Regions from separate parts of the Furfurilactobacillus curtus genome, predicted to be linked through region 1. Evidence: predicted binding sites of a transcription regulator. Region 1 holds the regulator's gene; each other region holds the start of a gene.
The links. Region 1 encodes CtsR, which represses protease genes until heat stress. Its sites were predicted from a motif close to TTGGTCAAAAAAGGTCAAANA; they were not measured.
Positions count from the first base shown of each region.

Region 1 (6,769 bases):
CTGCGTGGTAGGGTTCTATTAGCAACAATGGTGGCATTGACAGTGGTTTTCGGCTTGTTTGTGTTATTAGTAGCTTTGTTTGCCGAACATGGGATCGCTCGCTTGGGATTAGCTTTAGTTGCTCTGAGTATCGTGATTACGGGTATTTTATGGTATGGTCGAGTGTACGAACAACGTCAATGGCTTAATACCGGATTAGATGACCATCATGACCAAATGAGTTGAAATGGAGCGTGAAATAGTTGAACAAGCGGCAAGCACAGGTTCTAAATGGCATTCTTTTAGCCAGTGGTGGGGCGATGCTCTGGGGCGTTTCTGGAGTCATCGCCCAAATTTTGTTTACCGGAGACCATCCCGTGACACCAGCGTGGCTAACCACCATCAGAATGATGCTGGCAGGCGGAATCTTGTTGATTTACAGTGTCCTCTCTGGTGGTCAACCATTAGCGGTGTGGCGCCATCGAAGGACCGCTCTTCAGCAGATTGTTTTTGCTTTAGTCGGCCTCATTCCCATTCAATTTTTCTATTTTTTGGCAATTCAATATGGGAATGCCGCTCTGGCGACCATTTTGCAATTTCTCGGCCCATTAGTCATTGCCGGCTATTACCTGATTTTTCATCATGTAATTCCATCTCGTGCGGAAAGTATTGGGATGTTATTAGCACTGACTGGTGCTTTTTTTGTTGTCACTCACGGCCGAATCGATCACTTGGCCGTCTCCCCAGGATTGTTATTTTGGGGCCTAATGTCAGCAATTGCCGTGGCGACCAGTACATTGCTGCCACGACCACTATTGCCGCACTTCGGAGCCGTCAATGTCAATGGCTGGGGACTTTTAATTGGTGGGATGGCAATGAATGCCATTCAACCGGCATGGGTTGGTGTACCGCCGTTAACTGGACGTACGCTTCTTGCTATCGGTCTGGTTGTCTTATTTGGAACTTTAATTGCATTTGTGATGTATTCCGTTAGTTTGCAGTATGTCTCGCCCACCACGGCTAGCCTTTTAGATGCCTTTGAACCCCTGGCAGCTACAGTAATCTCAATTACAGTGCTACATATTCCATTTTCGTGGGCTGATGGCCTAGGGGGTAGTTTAATCATCTTAGCAGTGGTGATGTTAACGCTAGGCTATAAAAAGCCAAATTGATGAACTAAACGAGTTGATTCGAGATAATTCAATCGATGACCTAGCAACATATGGAACCGTACTCAAGCGTGGTATAATCAGTTTGTTACCGAAATCAAATGGAGGTTTTTAACATGAAAATTATTGCTTACGGAATTCGTGATGACGAGCGGCCATATGTGGATGAATGGGCGCAAAGCCAAGGAATTGAAGTTAAAGCAACTGGTGAGTTGTTAACTGAAGACACTGTGGATCAAGCTGCCGGTTTTGATGGGGCGGTCGTTTATCAACAAAAACCATATACGGCGACTGTTATTGATCGTTTAGCAGAGCTGGGTGTCAAAAATATGTCTTTGCGTAATGTCGGGGTGGATAATGTTGATGCGGAAGCGGTTAAACGGACTGGATTGCGTGTCACCAACGTTCCGGCTTATTCTCCAGCAGCAATTGCGGAGTTTACCGTCACCGAATTAATGCGGTTATTACGTCATACGAAGCAATTCGAACGTCGGCAGGCAAAGGGTGATTTACGCTGGGCGCCAGATATTGCCACTGAGTTGAATACATTGACTGTCGGGGTCATCGCAACTGGACGAATTGGCCGAGCAGCCATTCAAATTTATCAAGGTTTCGGTGCTAAAGTTGTGGCTTATGACGTTTTCAAAAATCCTGAATTAGAAAAAACGGGCATGTACGTTGACACGTTAGATGAATTATATGCGCAGGCTGACGTTATTTCTTTGCATGCACCAGCCACGAAAGAAAACTACCACATGTTAAATGCAGCGGCCTTCAGTAAGATGAAGGATGGTGTGATCATCTTGAATCCAGCTCGAGGTGATCTGTTAGATACCGATGACTTAATTGCCGCTTTGGATTCTGGCAAAGTCGGTGGCGCAGCCTTGGATGTTTACGAGGGCGAAGTTGGCATCTTCAACGCCGATTTTGGTCAGTTTGATGCGATCCCAGACGACCGACTAAAGCGTTTGATGTCACGGGACAATGTCCTAGTGAGTCCACACATTGCGTTCTATACGAAGACAGCGGTTCGTAACATGGTCCAATTTGCTTTAAATAACAATCGTCAGTTAATCGAAACAGGAACGGCGGATAATGTCGTTTCATTTGACTAATCAGACTTCGGTAGTGCACTGACAAAATACGTTCGCCATCATTGAAGAGCGGCCAACCCAAAATCATGGTCGGGCGAAAGTCGGCCATTCATGATTTCCCGTTGTTACTCGGACTCAAAGCGAACTTGCTAACGTTTTGATCAGTTTGTAAAGAGCCAGTATCGATTATGTAAAACCCGTGCTTTCTTTATGAAGGCATGGGTTTTATCAGCTATACTGATTGAGACACATGGCGCTTTCCCCAGTAAAGGAGTTTTATCATGTCTTTCAGTCAGACCGCATATCAAGCTAATCGGTTACTTTGGCAATCTAGCATTCAACATCCATTCATTCAGCAACTGCGTGATGGTACCTTGCCTGAAGCAACCTTTCGTTATTACCTTATTCAAGATCATCACTATTTGCGTGACTTTGCACGCGTACATGATTTAACGGCGCAAGCGGCTGAAAACAAACAAGTTAAACAACTTTTAACAGATTTGGCAAACGGCCTGCGCGCTGGCGAAATCACAACCCAAACGACTTTTTTTAAACCATTAGCGATTACGCCAGCCGATGTGAGACAGACGCCGATGGCACCAACAACCTATGCTTATACGTCGCACATGTACCGGACGCTCTCACAAGCGGGGCCAGCCGCCGCCATCGCCGGTCTACTACCATGTGCTTGGCTGTATGCGGATATTGGTGCTGCCTTACAAGGGGTGAGCTCGCCGGTGCCTGTCTATCAGGCCTGGTTAGATAGTTATCAGGCAGCCGATTACACAGATGCTGTGGCGACTCAAATTGAATTAACCGACCAAGTTGCGGCAGCAACAGATCAGGCAGAACGCGCACAAATGATGGCCGCTTTTGCGCGGAGCACGTACTTTGAACTCAATTTTTGGCAAATGGCGCTTGACCAGCAACAATGGCAGCCATGATTATTTTTGTTACCATACTGGGCCTCGTATGACGAAGCTGTTTTGCTTGTGAAGATCAGCAAGGGCAAGGTTGAAACGAAGACAAAATTCATTGCCAAAGCTAAAAAGCCAAATCGCGGGACATGGGTTTTGACTCATGTCCTGCGTTTGCGCTCGCTTATGATCTTCTTCTGCGTGTGGCACTAGCATTTTGTTTATTTAGACCTTACCGAAGCCTTTGAATCCTTTATGATTGCAAATTTAGTCAGGGTTCGTATAATATAGTCAATATTAGTCAAAGACTGGGGTGAGCAATCATGGAAGGACCAACTAACATTTCGGATGTGATTGAGAAATATTTGAAGGGCATCTTGGCTGATGAAGAACAGGTGGAAATTCGCCGCTCTGACATTGCCGACCAATTTAATGTCGTTCCTTCGCAAATCAATTACGTGATCAAAACCCGCTTCACCATCCAGAATGGCTACATCGTAGAGAGTAAGCGAGGCGGCGGCGGCTATATCCGGATCGAAAAAGTTAATTTATTGGCAGATACGGATGTGCTTGACAGTCTGCTTAGCGATGTCGTGGGCGATGCCATTAATCAACATGACGCCTACGCGATTATTAATTCATTATTCAACGACGGTGTACTCAAGGAACGCGAGGCCAATATTATTTTAGCGGCAATTGATAAAGACACCTTGGCCGTGGCTGACCATGAGGTGGAAAATACGCTGCGTGCCCGCATCCTGATTGGTGTGCTGAATCGTTTACGGTTTGAAGACTGAGCGTTAATGAAAGGCAGGACAGCAAATGGATAATTTATTTACCCCGAGTGCCAAAGACGTACTTGTTTTGGCGCAAGAACAGGCAAAGTATTTTAAACACCAGGCGGTTGGCACTGAGCATTTGCTCCTTGCTTTAACCATCGAACAAAATGGGATCGCTAGTAAAGTTTTACAACAGTTCAATATTACTGAAGAGGACGTTCGTGAAGAAATCGAACGTTTCACCGGCTATGGTACGTTAACCAATGTTGACAAAGAAACCTATCTTCCTTATTCACCAAAGGCGAAGGAAATCCTCACGATTGCTGGTGATGAAGCAAAACGACTGGGTGCGACTAAGATTGGGACCGAGCACCTATTATTGGCACTACTTTCCGATGAAAGTATTTTATCTTCGCGTATCTTAGTCACACTAAATCTTGACTTAGCCCAAGCGCGCAAAGTGATTCTGCGAAAGCTAGGAATTACTGACTCACCACGACGCCGGCAACAAATGAACAAGGCTGCTAACAATAAGCAGCAAGCAGAAGGGACACCAACACTAGATTCGTTAGCACGTGATTTAACGGCTTTGGCTGCGGATAATCAGATGGATCCAGTTGTTGGTCGTAGTAAAGAAGTTAAACGGGTCATTCAAATTTTGAGCCGTCGAACCAAAAACAACCCCGTTTTAATTGGGGAGCCTGGGGTTGGGAAGACAGCGATTGCTGAAGGATTAGCGCAAAAGATTGTCGCTGGTGACGTACCAGAAGACTTAAGCGACAAACGTTTGATGATGCTCGACATGGGCTCATTGGTCGCCGGCACTAAGTATCGAGGCGAATTTGAAGATCGACTAAAGAAAGTTATTGAAGAAATTTACAATGACGGACATGTGATCTTATTCATTGATGAGTTACACACACTAATTGGGGCCGGCGGTGCTGAAGGTGCGATTGACGCTTCTAACATCTTGAAGCCCGCCTTGGCTCGTGGTGAGCTACAAACAATTGGCGCCACGACTTTAAGTGAATATCAAAAGTATATTGAATCTGATGCCGCGTTGGAACGTCGATTTGCGACGGTTCAAGTTGATGAACCGACAGAAGCTGAAGCGGTGGAAATCTTAACCGGGTTGAAACCACGTTATGAAGAACATCATCAAGTTGAGATTACTGATGATGCTGTCAATGCGGCAGTTAAACTATCAGCTCGGTATATTACGGAGCGTTTTCTGCCTGATAAAGCGATCGATTTGATGGACGAAGCGGGTGCCAAAGTACGCATTGACGCTGCTGGTCACAAGACGAAATTAGCTAAACAAGAAGATAAGTTAACCGACTTACAGCAACAAAAAGAAGCTGCGATTGAGAATCAGGATTTTGAAGGTGCTGCGGCGATTCGTGAAAAAGAGATGGCAATGCGAAAGCGTGTTGATAAGCTCTTGGATGAACAAGACAATGAAAAGCTCAGTGGTCAGCCACATTACGAGCTGCAAGTGACTGAAGAAGATGTCGCAGAAGTTGTTTCAGAATGGACTGGCGTACCGTTGACGCAACTTCGAAAAGATGAAGAGTCACGACTACTCAATCTAGAGAAAGTTTTGCATGAACGAGTCGTCGGTCAAGACGAAGCCATTTCTGCGGTTGCACGAGCGATTCGTCGTGCTCGATCTGGATTGAAAGATCCAAATCGTCCAATTGGATCGTTTATGTTTCTTGGACCTACCGGTGTCGGAAAAACTGAGCTGGCAAAAGCCTTGGCTGAGGCAATGTTTGGTTCAGAGGATAATATGATTCGGGTTGACATGTCAGAATATCAAGAGCGCTTTAGTTCTAGCCGGTTGATCGGGGCAGCCCCTGGGTATGTCGGTTACGACGAAGGGGGTCAATTAACTGAACAGGTTCGAAATAAACCTTATTCAGTGGTACTTTTGGATGAAGCCGAAAAAGCAGATACCGATGTTTTTAACTTGTTATTGCAAGTATTGGATGATGGGTTCTTAACGGATTCGAAGGGACGCAAGGTTGATTTTCGTAATACAATTTTGATCATGACCTCGAATTTGGGTGCGACTGCCGTTCGAGACGATAAAGAAGTCGGATTCGGCGCAACCAGTGCAACGGACAACTACCAAGCAATGTCCGATAAAATTCGTCAGGCATTGCGACTTACGTTCCGTCCAGAATTCTTAAATCGAATTGATGAAACGGTTATTTTCCACTCCTTGACCAAGCCAGAACTGCACGAAATCGTAAAGTTAATGGCGGGTATCGTCTTGAAGCGGGTGGCTGACCAAGGAATCAAGGTCAAAATTACACCAGCTGCGATTGATGTGGTGGCTGAAGCTGGGTTTGATCCAGAGTACGGTGCACGGCCAATTCGCCGGGCCTTACAGACCCAGGTTGAGGATCGCCTTAGCGAAGCACTGATCGCTGGTCAAATCAAGACGACCGACGCGGTGACTGTTGGCGCTAAATCTGGCAAGATAACGATTACAACAAAAACGGTTCCAGCTGCAAAGACAACCGTTAGTGCCAAGTCATAACCGAAGTAAAGGCTTAAGAATCTCGGACAAAACTAAAATCTAAATTTCATTTCTAATTCTAAATCGCCAAAATGCGGGACATAAGTCAAGTGACTCCGCCTAAAAGCGAACGGCAAACGATGAATAAAACCATCATCATTGGCGGTTCGCCCTTAGTGTTCGTCACTTACCGACTTATGCCCCGCGCTCTTTTTGAGTACAGCTCATTAGTCTGTTAGGTACATGAATGCAAATCGTTAAGATTTATCCAGAAAGTTAACCTTGTGAATTGCATTTTGGGCTGTTA
Region 1 covers NZ_BAAHXU010000001.1:1,947,188-1,953,956, forward strand. Annotated here, with positions in the region: gene ACYQ0Y_RS09105 (hypothetical protein) at 1-225, shown strand, start outside; gene ACYQ0Y_RS09110 (DMT family transporter) at 243-1,151, shown strand; gene ACYQ0Y_RS09115 (D-2-hydroxyacid dehydrogenase) at 1,265-2,263, shown strand; gene tenA (thiaminase II) at 2,524-3,186, shown strand; gene ACYQ0Y_RS09125 (CtsR family transcriptional regulator) at 3,483-3,956, shown strand; gene ACYQ0Y_RS09130 (ATP-dependent Clp protease ATP-binding subunit) at 3,982-6,483, shown strand.

Region 2 (6,769 bases), 1.1 Mb from region 1:
TAGAAATGACAGTAAAGGCGCTCCCAACCGCACTCCCAACTAACGCACATACCACAAAAACCGAGGGTACAAACCATTGCACGCTGATCAGATGAAAGCCAAACACCATCAATGATGGAATGATTCCTGCTGCGATCCAGGTACTAATTAAGGCACCGACAAGAATAAAAATAAAAATCGGCACGATTCCAGTTTGAATACCATCTTTAATACCATCGTTAATATGTGACCAAGGCAGGCGATGGATTACCCCCCAAGCCATTAATAATCCCATCACCAGCATCACCGGAACTTGTGGTGATAAACCAAAGGCAATGACCCCAGTTCCCATAATAATTAACATGATGATTAAAACAATGAGTGCTTCGTTGCGACCTACTTTAAAGGCTGTTTGTTCTTTCATTTGATTAACCCCGCTTTTGACTAACTAGCTTCCAACCATTAATTTTGATTGTAAAGCGCTAATATCGCGGATTACCCCCACAATGCCCAACATTCATTTTGGCAGCCCCCTTTTCACAAAAAAATCGTCCCTGTTATGCAATTGCATAACAGGGACGATTTTTTAACCGTGGTACCACCCAGCTTAGGTTCTTTGATGGCGCCACCAAAAAGCCTCACTCTCACTGGGATAACGGTCCAGAGTTGCCCGTTCATTGTGGTTTTCAAGTATTTCGTAAACTAGCCCTGATCGGTTCGCAGCAACCACCGACTTCCTGACGCCCAGACGAGTCCCTACTTGGAATGAAAACAAATGATTAAATGTTGATTAGAAAGATACCAGCTTTTTAATTCCTTGTCAATGTTTTTTTATTAATCAGAGTGTGAGCCCGAGCAACAACGGACAAGCGCAATTGGGCGTATTTTGCCCGGTTGTGGTTGTTGGTTGGGCGCAGGACTCAGGTCTGGCGAGCACGTTTAAGAAAGAGTGTGAACCAGACCGTTTTGAGGCCGAGCAACAACGGACAAGGCTAATTGGGCGGGTTCCTGCAAAATTTATAACCAGACTCCGGCAGCAAACAACAACGTATAACCTAAAAAGAACAATGAAGTACTCTTGATGACACTCATATAGGTCTTGCGTTTATCTTGTACCGCAAAAAACGGTTGCATTCCCCGCCACATGACTGGTAATAAAAGCAAACTCAATAATGTTTCCCATGGTGCCAAGTGTCCGAAAAAGTTAACAAGTGGCCAAATGGACCCAAGGACCAACAACACTCGCATCAGACTAACCGCGTTACCACGACCAATAAAATAAGCTAGTGTGTGTCGATGATTTTTAATATCTTCATCTAAATCAGCGGTGTTATTGGCGAGCTGCACCAAAAAGAAAATTAGAGTCAGTGGTAGACATAAAGTAAATGTCGTCGCGATCACGCTGAAATTAAATGGACGCTGCCCGAAGATACTAACGTAGACACAGGTTAGTTGAATCAAATAAGAAATCGACAACGCCACTACCGCTTCACAGATTGGCATAGCATTTAAAGGCCACGGTCCGGCTGTATAAAAAATACCAATGGTGTAACCAATGAGCCCAAAAATCAGGACCGGCCAGCCAGTGCGCGTGACCAGAACTAATCCTGGAATCGCTGAGATTAAGTACAGGATGGTTCCTAACCACCAGACACCTTTCAATGGCAATTTAAGCCGGCCTAGCGGATTCGTATGTAACGCATATCCTTCTCGATCTGTAGCATGGACATAATCATAATAGTTATCCGAAACATTCACTGCCAAGTCAAAGATAAAGACATCAATCAGACACAACAAAACATTAATCCAATTGACGACCCCATAATGATATTGTGCAATCGCTGCTCCTAAGACAAACCAGACAATATTCAACGGCGCGGTATAAATTTCCGTCAATTCGACAAATACCGACCAAGTTAACCATTTTTTATTCATCAATTTACTCCTCAACCCTTGATGTATTAAGGCTACCACAACTAATCAAAAAAAATTAGTTAGTTTGTTCGCATTTTGTTTGACCTTTTTTGACCAAAGGTTTAAACTACAGTTACGTTGATTAGCAGAGCAAGCATTCAAGTGCTAACGCTGACTAACTCACAACGCAAATTACAAGGAGGCCTCAATCATGGCTTTAATTCCAACTGTTATTGAACAGTCCAGCCGCGGTGAACGCGCCTATGACATTTACTCCCGGTTGTTAAAGGACCGGATCATCATGGTTTCTGGGCCAATTGAAGACGACATGGCCAATGCCATTATCGCTCAGTTGTTGTTCCTAGATGCCCAAGACTCAGATAAAGATATTTACATGTACATTAACTCTCCTGGTGGTGTCATTACTTCTGGGATGGCGATCTATGACACAATGAACTTCGTTAAATCCGACGTTCAAACAATTGTCATGGGAATGGCCGCTTCAATGGCTTCCATTCTGGCCACCTCTGGGACTAAGGGCAAGCGATTCGCTCTGCCACACTCAGAGATCCTAATTCACCAACCTTCTGGTGGTGCACAAGGTCAACAGACTGAAATTGAAATCGTCGCAGAAGAAATTCTGAAGACGCGGAAGATGATTAACGAATTACTGGCTGAAAAGACGGGTCAGAACATCGAAACCATTAACCGTGATACAGAACGCGACAATTACATGACGGCTCAACAGGCTTTAGACTACGGCTTGATTGATCACATCATGACGAACTCCAGTGAAATGAAGTAATTCATTTAATAATTCAGAGCGAAACCTGCCGGGTGTTATCGAGCACTAGCTAAGCCTGAGCAGTTGGCGATCTTTGCCAATTGATCGGGCTAGGCTAGGCACAGGTAACGGGCTGGTGTAGCTCGCCACACGCACAAAACCCGTGTTTCCATTTTCAGGAAACACGGGTTTTGTGCTTTAGTCAGTGCTGTCAATCAGCGTTCCACAGCTAACTTCATTTCATTAAGGCTGCGATTAATAACTCGCACACTTCACTAAACGGTCGCTCGTTTTGGGTGTACACTCCGTTTAAAATATTATCGGCATGTATCTTGATCGTCGAAAACAACAAATTGCGCACCAATGAAATATCAACCGATCTAAAAGTCCCATTATGTAAATTAGCTGCGAGTAGCTGCTGAATTGGCGTTTGGCTCACCCACTCTTCAACTTGTGCAACTGTCTTTACATCAATCCACATTTCAGACTTTAGCTTTTCAATCACGGTCATGCTATCTGGGTGTTCTAACGCGAATTTAAATAAGTTCGTCAAATAATGCTGCAATAACGAAGCGATTGGTTGATTCAAAGCAACGTCATAATCAGCTTGATATAATGCTTTTATTTCTCGAAGAAATAATGCGGCTAATAATGCAGCTCGGTTATCAAAGTAGGTATAAATACTAGATTGAGGAATTCCCACGGCCTGCGCAATTGCGGTTGTGGAAACATCGCCAACATCTTTACTGAGGATTAATTGAGCCGTCGCATCCAAAATCGCCTCATACTTTTTCTGACTTTTCTTTTTCATGTTTTGAATATAATTAGGATTTATTTGAAAGTCAATGCTTGATTATGATAGATCTATCGTTTATAATCATTGCCGATAAACTTATCATTTAAAATTAAATCAAAGAAGGTACATGAAAATGAAATTATTTGTGACTGGTGGTACAGGCTTTATCGGATCGGCTGTTGTAAAAAAGCTCATTGCACACGGACATGAGGTTACTGGTTTATCTCGATCAACACACGGTGATCAAGTATTAGCTGGCTTAGGCGCTACCTCATTACGCGGAACTTTGGATGATTTAACAACCCTAGCTGAAGCCGCGCAACAGGCTGATGGCGTTCTCCACCTAGGCTATAATAATGACTTCAACCACTACGACGAAGCAGTGGCACAAGATCTTGCTGCAGTTAAAGCCATGCTTGCTGCATTAGCTGGCAGTAATAAACCATTTGTGAACACGTCAGGAACTTTAATGGTTACTGATTTAGGACGCAGTGCAACAGAACAGGACACTGCTCCGTTAACTGGTCGGGCCGTGTCAGAGAGTTTGGCACGCCAATCAGCTCAGGAAGGTGTCCGAGGCATGGCTGTTCGTTTGTCGCCAACGGTTCACGATGAGCATCGGCAGGGCTTTGGCACATTACTTGCTGGGTTAGCCGTCCAACACGGTCAAGCAGCTTACGTCGGCGAAGGAACGACGCGATGGCCATCGGTTCATCGATTGGATGCTGCTGATTTATTTGTTGCTGCGTTAGAACATGGCGAAGCTGGCGCCGTTTACAACGCAGCCGCTGAAACTGGGATTACGGTTAAAGCGATCGCAACCACGATTGGTCAATCCTTGAAACTTCCGATTACCGCTTTAACACCAGCCGATGCTGAGGCTTACTTTGGCTGGTTTACTAATGGAATTCAGCAAGATAATCCAACTAGTAGTGACTGGACTCAAAACGCGCTCAATTGGCATCCGACTCATCCTGGTCTCTTAGCTGATCTCGCAACATTCTTAAATAATCCTGAAAACGTCGCCCATCTGACTGCGCACTAAATAAAAACACATGAATGACTTGTCCAGATTGATTAAAAGGCACCATTTCCAATTTTGTGGAAATGGTGCCTTTTCTGATTGGTAGCAACTAGTATTGCCTTAGTAAATCTAGGCTGAGAGGTCATTGTTGTCACGTAGTTTTTGAGCATACTCATTTATTTTACGTAGTCGGTGATTAACGCCTGACTTGGAAATCGGGCCTCCCGGAATTAAATCGCCTAATTCCTTTAAACTCACTTCTCGATTGGCAAGCCGTGTTTCGGCCATCACTTGCAGTTTATCAGGAAGTTGCCCTAATCCTACCCGAGCTTGAATGTACTCAATATTCTCGATTTGCTTTGAACTAGCCGTTGCCACCTTTTCCATGTTGGCCGTTTCACAGTTCACTAATCGATTAACCGAATTGCGCATATCTCGCATGATCCGCACATCTTCAAACTTCAACATCGCGTTGGTGGCCCCAATTAAAGTCAAGAAATCGGAAATTTTCTCGCCTTCTTTAAGGTATGTGATAAAGCCACTGCGCCGATTTGTCATCCGGGCATTGAGTTCATAGCGATTCATAAAATCACATATTTGTTCATTTTGCTCTTCATATAAAGAGTAAATCTCTAGATGATAGCGACTTGTGTCAGGATTGTTGACAGACCCACCGGCCAAAAAGGCGCCACGTAAATATGAACGAAATTCGCTATCATCATTTAGTGTCCCCTCAGGCACCACTTCTTCAATACCCGCGGTTCCCATCACATGTAAATCATGTAACACTTGCTGAGTTCCCGTTCGTAACCGAACAACGTACATATTATTCTTCTTCAACTTGACATTTTTCCGCACAATCAATTCTGCTTCTAATCGATAAAATTGTTTTAAAAGCGAATAAATTCGCCGTGCGATTGCCGGATTTTCTGTCTGTACATTTAAGATAAACGCATGATTCACTAGGTTAACGGCTCCGTTCATGCGAATTAATGCCATCAATTCCGCCTTGCCATTGGCAGCATGCACCGTTAACCCGGTCAGTTCCTTTTTGACATCACTTGCGTATGACATTTGGCTACCACCGCTCCTAAATTTCACTCAGATCTTTTTGCTTTAATAACTTCATTAACTCAGCCACAACTTTGGCACCGTCGTGAAAGGCTCCCGCATCACGCAGCTTCAACAAATTGGCACGTATTGCCTTTGTCCCCATCTTTTCCAGCGCCTCCGGGTCAGACGTCACTTGCGTGGAAACCTCGTTCCACCGTTTCCAATCCATATAATCTTCTGGTACCTTAGCCGTGTTCACTAATACTGTATCCACAAAATTGGCACCGACATGTTCATTTAACACCCGCACATGATCAGCGTCGGTAAAGTGATCCGTCTCACCCTTTTGGGTCATGATATTACAAATATAGACGACTTCAGCCGTCGTGGTCTTAATGGCTTGGCCGACGTTACTGACCATCAGATTCGGTAAGATACTCGTAAATAAACTACCCGGACCTAGGACAATTAAATCCGCAGCCAAAATGGCGTCAACAACCGCTGGCATTGCTGTTGCAACAGTGGTACCAGCGTCAGGCTGTGGGGTCACCCAGACGCGTTTAATTTGGCGATGAGCCGCCGTAATCTCCGCTTCCCCAGCAACCGTTGCCCCGTCGGCAAATTCCGCATGCAGCACTAACGGCTCATTGGCGACTGGATAAACGTGACCATCCACGGCCATCATCTGTGACAACTCTTGAACCGCCCCAAATACTCCGTGCTCCATTTCTGTCAGCGCGGCAATAATTAAGTTACCAATCGCGTGACCAGAGAAAAAGTTGTCATTAGCTTCAAAACGATATTGAAAAACCCGCAAGGCTAACGGAGATAAGCTCGATAAGGACACCATCACATTACGAATATCACCAGGTGGCACGACGTTAATATAATTGCGAATAATTCCTGAAGAACCACCATCATCAGCAACTGTCACCACCGCTGTTACATCAACATCTTGCTTGTGTAAGGAATCCAATACCACTGGTAGACCTGTGCCGCCACCAATGACAACGACGCGGGGCCGGCGTTGATTAGCTTGCGTCATGATCGATTCACCGTTTCCTTTCGTTTATTGATATCTCGGTGACTGACGTGAACGCGATGATCCGCGGCCAAATCCTTGCCAAGCCGAGCAGCGATCGCCACTGAACGATGTTGACCTCCCGTACACCCGATCGCAATGGTTAAACTCGTCTTGCCTTCCCGTTGATAGTCTGGC
Region 2 covers NZ_BAAHXU010000001.1:854,038-860,806, forward strand. Annotated here, with positions in the region: gene ACYQ0Y_RS04360 (Na+/H+ antiporter NhaC family protein) at 1-403, opposite strand, end outside; gene ACYQ0Y_RS04365 (prenyltransferase) at 997-1,914, opposite strand; gene clpP (ATP-dependent Clp endopeptidase proteolytic subunit ClpP) at 2,105-2,698, shown strand; gene ACYQ0Y_RS04375 (TetR/AcrR family transcriptional regulator) at 2,913-3,488, opposite strand; gene ACYQ0Y_RS04380 (SDR family oxidoreductase) at 3,607-4,518, shown strand; gene whiA (DNA-binding protein WhiA) at 4,627-5,571, opposite strand; gene ACYQ0Y_RS04390 (gluconeogenesis factor YvcK family protein) at 5,588-6,595, opposite strand; gene rapZ (RNase adapter RapZ) at 6,592-6,769, opposite strand, start outside.
Region 2: clpP (ATP-dependent Clp endopeptidase proteolytic subunit ClpP) is a predicted target of CtsR. The motif match lies at 1,991-2,011, and genes of this name have one in related genera.

Region 3 (6,769 bases), 130 kb from region 1:
TGCCTTAAATGTTGCTATGGGTAGTATCTCTTTACTTGTTCATCAGGATTTTTCAACTGCTCAGCGTTTTTTAACGGCAACAAATCCCTTGATCATTCTAGCGACACTTGCGACATTTACATTAGCAATCCGGCTATCATTTCAGTTTGCAACTCGCTTTAGTCGCTCCACCACGGTATCTCCTTTGTTCAGTCTGGCATTGGGATTGTTCAGCTATGAATTGACCACGCGTCCGGTGGTGACTGAGCGTTTCGAACAATTAATCTTTCAACAGTTACCAGCCTTTTCACACCACGATCTCATCTGGTCCGGGCTTTTGATCATCCTACTATTGCTGGCCATTGCCGTAATCAGCTGGTTAGAAGTTGGCATTTTAATGCTCGTTCAGCGATCCCATCAATTTCGTCAATTAATGATGCTCAGATTAAATGAACTTTTGGAAAACACGAAGCATCCTTATCAATTCGCTAAACGTCATTGGCAGCCCATCGTTGTCTTTGTTTCACTATATTTCTGTAGTTATTTCAGCATCGTCATCATGAACCCTAACTGGACAGTGACCACTTGGATCGTTCCGGATCAGGCACCAGCCTGGCCAGCCATCTTTTTTCTGCGCCAATCCCTAATTTGGCTTAACTTACTTTTTATTTACACGATCTACTCGATCATTCGAGCCCTATTTAACCAATACTGGACTGCATTAGTACTGACGATTGGCGCAATGGGTCTCGTGATCACGGCGACACTAATTAAAATCCAACTGCGGGCTGAACCAATTTTACCCTCAGAAGTACTAATGGTCAGCGGATATAAAGATATTCTGACCATGGTCGATCAGAAAATTATAATTTTCGCCGCGATCGCTCTGGTCGCACTTATTGTCCTTATTTGGTGGTTAACCCGCCACGTGCAGACCCAATCACTGTCCACTTCATCGCGGATCAGTCGACTAATAGTGGGGGTAATGATCCTAATAAGTCCCATTCAGTTCAATCATGTCTCTAGCATTCCTGGTCAATTTGTCAAAACCATGGGCGATGATCCATCGTTCTATTCACAAACCATCAGGGCACAGATCAACGGCCCAGTTATCCAATTTTTAAATAATATCGACGTTAAAATTATGGCTAAACCGGCTGACTATTCTAAGCAAACCATGACGCGCCTCGTCCACCGCTATCAACACCAAGCCCGTCAGATAAATCGCACGCGAACGACCGATATCAGCAAACAAACCGTTATTTTCAATTTGAGCGAAAGTTTTTCCGACCCTCGTCGGGTACCGCAGCTCAAAGTCAATCATAACCCGCTTCCGTTCATTTCCTCGATTAAACATGACACGACCGCTGGCTTGATGATGAGCTCAGGATATGGTGGTGGAACCGCCAATATGGAATATCAAACGCTAACGGGCCTGTCCATTACCAATTTTTCGCCAACACTACCAACGCCGTACACGCAACTCGTACCAAACGCAGCCTACACCCCAGCGTTTAATAATCTCTTCCCTTATTCCATGGGCATCCACCCTTACACGGGTAATTTATATGATCGCATCACCGTTTATAAAAAGTTTGGGTTTAACCAATTTGACTATTTAGGCAGTTCCTCGCCCATCACTAATCAACACCACGTGGGCACGAATCCCTATCTGTCCGATCAAACCGCTTATCAAAATACCCTTCGCCAATTGAAACACCATGTCAACGGTCAGTTCATTAATCTGGTGACGATGCAAAATCACATGCCCTTTGATAACTATTACGCGCACAATCAATTCAAAGTGACTGGTCAAGCTTTCGCCAGTGAAACAAGCCAACGATCGATTGAAAACTATGCCAAGGGGATCTCAATTAGCGATCAACAAGTCAAAAAGTTCATTAAACAGCTTGATCAAATCGATCGACCAATCACTTTAGTTTGGTATGGTGACCATTTGCCTGGCATTTATGATGGCTTATCGATGCGAAAGGATGGTCAAGCGCTGCACGAAACCGACTACTTTGTGTACTCGAATCGCTATGCTCGCGCTCACGGGGCTAAACAAAAAGTCAATCAACCGATAGTCGCTCCCTACTCGTTTCCGGCCTTAGTTTTAAAACAACTAAATGCTAAAGTTTCGCCCTATTACGCGTTGCAAACAGACCTTTTAGAACAGTTGCCCGCCATGTCAACAAGCTCTAAGGAAGGTTCTGTCAACAATTTCAACGCCGCCACTGAGTATACAGATTCAACTGGTCACCCCATCCACGCTCACCAGCTTTCTTCTAAAAAGCTGCAGTTGCTTCACGACTATCAGTTAGTTCAATACGATATCACGGCTGGTCATCATTACGTTAAGTCACAACACTTCATGAAATAAATAGTCAGTTAATCCGTCATGCCCAAGCTTTTCTGAGGCATGACGTTTTTGCTAATCGACACCCATTCATGAATTAGCACTCGCACAAATAAAGTGCTAAAAAAAGAGGCAATTGACTTGCACACATAAAGTTAGCGTGTATAATACTAGCTAAAGGTCAATGTTGGTCAAACAAAATTTGATTAACACCTTTCCCATCACGCCTGGCAATTAGCAGGTCGTTTGATGAATACTGATGAAGGAGTGATCACGACATGCTTTGTCAAAACTGCCAGAAGAATGAGGCAACAATCCATTTAGGCGTCAATATGAATGGACAACAAATCCAAGTAAATTTGTGTCAAGATTGCTATCAACTTCTCCAACAAGCAGGCAATAATTTAATGAATGGTAATAGAAACGGAGGCTCAAACATGGCTCAAGATCCATTTGGCTTTGGTAACCTAGACGATCTCTTTGCGGCAATGCAAAATGGGAACGTTAATGCAAATAACTTTCAACAAGCCCAGCAAGGCCCAGCAACTCAGGCTGGCCGCGGTGGCAATAATAATGGCGGTAACAACCGCAACAGCAAGCACCCGCTCCTCGATCAATATGGTCTAAACCTAACTGATCAAGCCAAAGCAGGAAAAATCGATCCCGTCATCGGTCGTGATGCCGAAATCGATCGCGTTATTGAGATTTTAAACCGTCGGACTAAAAACAATCCCGTTCTAATTGGGGAAGCCGGTGTTGGTAAGACGGCCGTCGTTGAAGGTTTGGCGCAGGCCATCGTCAACGGTAAGGTGCCAGAAAAACTACTTAACAAGCAAATTATCCGACTAGATGTTGTTTCACTTGTTCAAGGAACTGGGATTCGTGGTCAATTTGAACAGCGGATGCAGCAACTGATGGACGAAGTCTCAAAGAACGATGATATTATCCTCTTTATCGACGAAATCCATGAAGTCGTCGGTGCCGGAAATGCTGAAGGCGGTATGGATGCTGGTAACGTCTTGAAGCCAGCCTTAGCACGTGGTGAATTCCAATTGGTTGGGGCGACCACCCAAAAAGAATACCGTGACATTGAAAAAGATGCCGCATTGGCCCGTCGATTCCAGCCAATCGAAGTTGAAGAACCATCTGTTGAAGACACGATTTCCATTCTAAAAGGGATTCAGAAGCGTTACGAAGACTATCACCACGTTCACTACTCTGACGCTGCCATTGAAGCCGCTGCACGTTTATCAGCTCGCTACATTCAGGATCGTTTCTTACCGGATAAGGCGATCGATTTGGTCGACGAAGCCGGCTCTAAGAAGAACCTGACGTTGCGTAATGTCGACCCAACTTCTTATGAAGACAAGATTCATACAGCAGAAGCTCACAAACAATCAGCATTGGACAAAGAAGATTACGAAAAAGCCGCTTATTACCGCGACCAAGTCAATCAGCTCGAACGAGCTAAAAAGGATGCTGAAGAGAATCCGCAATCCGATGATGCTGCAACTATCACTGAAAAAGACATTGAGCGCATCATTGAAGAGAAAACGGATATTCCCGTTAGTGACCTACAAACGCAAGAAAAGAGCCAGCTAAAGGATCTTGACAAACGTCTGGAAGCACATGTTATCGGTCAAAATCAGGCCGTTGATAAAGTTGCTCGGGCGATTCGCCGTAACCGAATTGGGTTGAACCAAACTGGTCGGCCAATCGGTTCATTCCTCTTCGTCGGCCCGACTGGGGTTGGTAAGACTGAAACGGCCAAGCAGCTTGCTAAAGAACTATTTGGTTCTAAGGATGCCATGATTCGCTTTGATATGAGTGAATACATGGAACAGTACAGCGTTTCTAAACTAATTGGTTCGGCTCCTGGTTATGTGGGTTACGAAGAAGCCGGTCAGTTGACCGAACAGGTTCGCCGGCACCCTTACTCACTAATTCTCTTGGACGAAATCGAAAAAGCTCACCCAGATGTTATGCACATGTTCTTACAGATTTTGGACGACGGCCGTCTGACTGATTCACAGGGTCGCACAGTTTCCTTCAAGGATACGATCATCATCATGACCTCAAATGCGGGTTCTGGTGACTCTGGTGAAAATAGTGTCGGGTTTGGGGCAGCGCAAGACACTCATGCTAGTCTCATGGCGAAGTTAGGTAATTACTTCAAGCCAGAATTCTTGAACCGCTTCGATGATATCGTTGAGTTTAACTCCTTGAGTAAGGATAACCTTGGCCAAATCGTTGAACTGATGTTGACTGACGTTAACGATCAATTGGATACTCGTAACTTACACATTCGGGTCACCAAGCCAGTTGAAGCTAAGCTAGTTGACCTCGGCTACAACCCAACTATGGGGGCTCGCCCATTACGTCGTGTCATTCAAGAGCAATTAGAAGACCGCATTGCCGACTTCTTCTTGGACAATCCTGATACGCACAACTTAGTGGCTGTCATGGATGATGACCAGATCAAAGTTGAAGCTGATGACCAGGCTCAGCCAGCTTCAGTTGCTCAAAACGCAGAACAAACCAAATAATTTGATGCACCACTTGAAGTCTCACCATTTTGATGGTGGGACTTTTTTTATTGGGTAAAACCGGCCTAATCTTTGATCCCTTACCGACAATGTTCAAGGCCGACCCTCCTACCGATTTCCTGTTTTTTAACCCCCTATGTGCTAGCTATTTGGCTTAATCAATGTAATGATCAAACTATATCCTGGTGTGTACCAAGTTCGCTACATAACAGCAAAAAATGTCCTGCAAAACATCAATCAAAAGTATTTTTAGCATGTTTGACTCTTTAGGATTTCACTAAGCGATTTAAATCCTCATGCCGTTTACCTGCCGTTTGCGCTATACTATAACTAATATCAAGTGCAATGGGGTCTGCAATTATGAATGACAATTTAGTCGAAGGTGTACCAGTCTGGGTTTATTACACCGATGTTGATTCAGGTAAAACCTTGCTTGAACCAAAAGTATTAAGGGGTAATGTTGGTGAACCCTTTAAAGTTGACGTGCCAGAAATTGATGATTTTCGGTTATTGCATCATACAGGTACGCTTGAAGGCTGGTTCTCTAATCAGCAACAAGAAGCCCGTCTATATTTCCGTGAAGCTAATTGGGCCGAAGTTGAACAGGTCAAAATGTATGCCACCATTCAAGAAGACATGCCAACTTACGATCGGCCTGATGGTGAATTACAGGCCTTAGAAATGCCGGTTGGTTCCGTATGGCGCGTATTTTCGCGAGTGGCAACAGATAATGGCGAATTTTGGTATAACATGGGCATTAACCAATGGGTCATGTACAAGCCCAACGCCTTTGCCCTTAATTCAAAACCGGTTAGACCAACATCACATCAAGATAATTTGCCGGAGCACCATTGGGATGTTAACCCCATCTCTGCGCGTGGCGAGATTGACTTTGTCGATGGTCAGGCCGTCTCTTACTACGCCGAACCATATGGGCGCCCGAGTGGCACCATTCCCAACCGCAGTGTCGTGGTCATCAATGGTGAAATCAGTGATCCATCTGGCGTAGTTTGGTTCCAACTACAAGGATTAGGGTTTATCAACTCGATGTATGTTAAATTAACTGGGCCAATGGATGTTCGGGCGTAAAAATATAGCAAATAGGGATCGTCAATCACACTTGTCTGTGTAACTGACGATCCCTATTTGTATGCGTTCACCAATTGGCGATGCCTTTTTCTACTGACGTCCCGTTAAATGTTTTAAAGTTTGGACCACTTGATAAGCAAATGGCCGCACTGGCCGTGTGAAAACACCTGCTGTCTCTAGTGTTTCACCATTAAAGGATTGCTTGAACTTTAGCACCCCATCGGAACCATCGAAGTTACCAGTAACTCCATAAAAGTTATACAGTGGGATTTGATCAGCAACTGCTTGATGGAGCATTTCATCTTGAATCAAATACGGCGCGTAATAGCGTTTAAATTCATCATTAGTAAAACTAAACATATAGGAGACTTCCTGCGGTTGTGTGAAGAACATGGCGCCGGCCAAGACAACCGTGTCACCGTATTTTTCTTGTTGCTGACTGGCATCTGCGATTCGCTTAACATGTTGCTTATCCTGATCATTTAATTCGTTTAACTGTTTCTTGAAATGTTTATTTGTCGGTGACTGCGTGAGCTTTTGCTGAATCGTTGCAATTTGCTGACTTAACTCCTCACGTTTGTGTGCTTCTTCTTGCAAATAATCGGCAAAGTTCAATTCAGCAAAAATGAACTGTACCTGATCTCCATAGGCTTTAAACGTCTTTTGATAATAATCCAAAGATTTATCTGTAAACCCACGACGTTCAGCAGTCGCGTCCGCGTATTGTTTGAACTCGGGCAATTCCTCATATGAAAGCCGCCGTAGCTTAACACCGAACTGGTGGGTCTTTTTGATG
Region 3 covers NZ_BAAHXU010000001.1:2,080,269-2,087,037, reverse strand. Annotated here, with positions in the region: gene ACYQ0Y_RS09745 (LTA synthase family protein) at 1-2,362, shown strand, start outside; gene ACYQ0Y_RS09740 (ATP-dependent Clp protease ATP-binding subunit) at 2,617-4,884, shown strand; gene ACYQ0Y_RS09735 (MucBP domain-containing protein) at 5,245-5,973, shown strand; gene ACYQ0Y_RS09730 (peptidoglycan bridge formation glycyltransferase FemA/FemB family protein) at 6,064-6,769, opposite strand, start outside.
Region 3: ACYQ0Y_RS09740 (ATP-dependent Clp protease ATP-binding subunit) is a predicted target of CtsR. The motif match lies at 2,516-2,536, and genes of this name have one in related genera.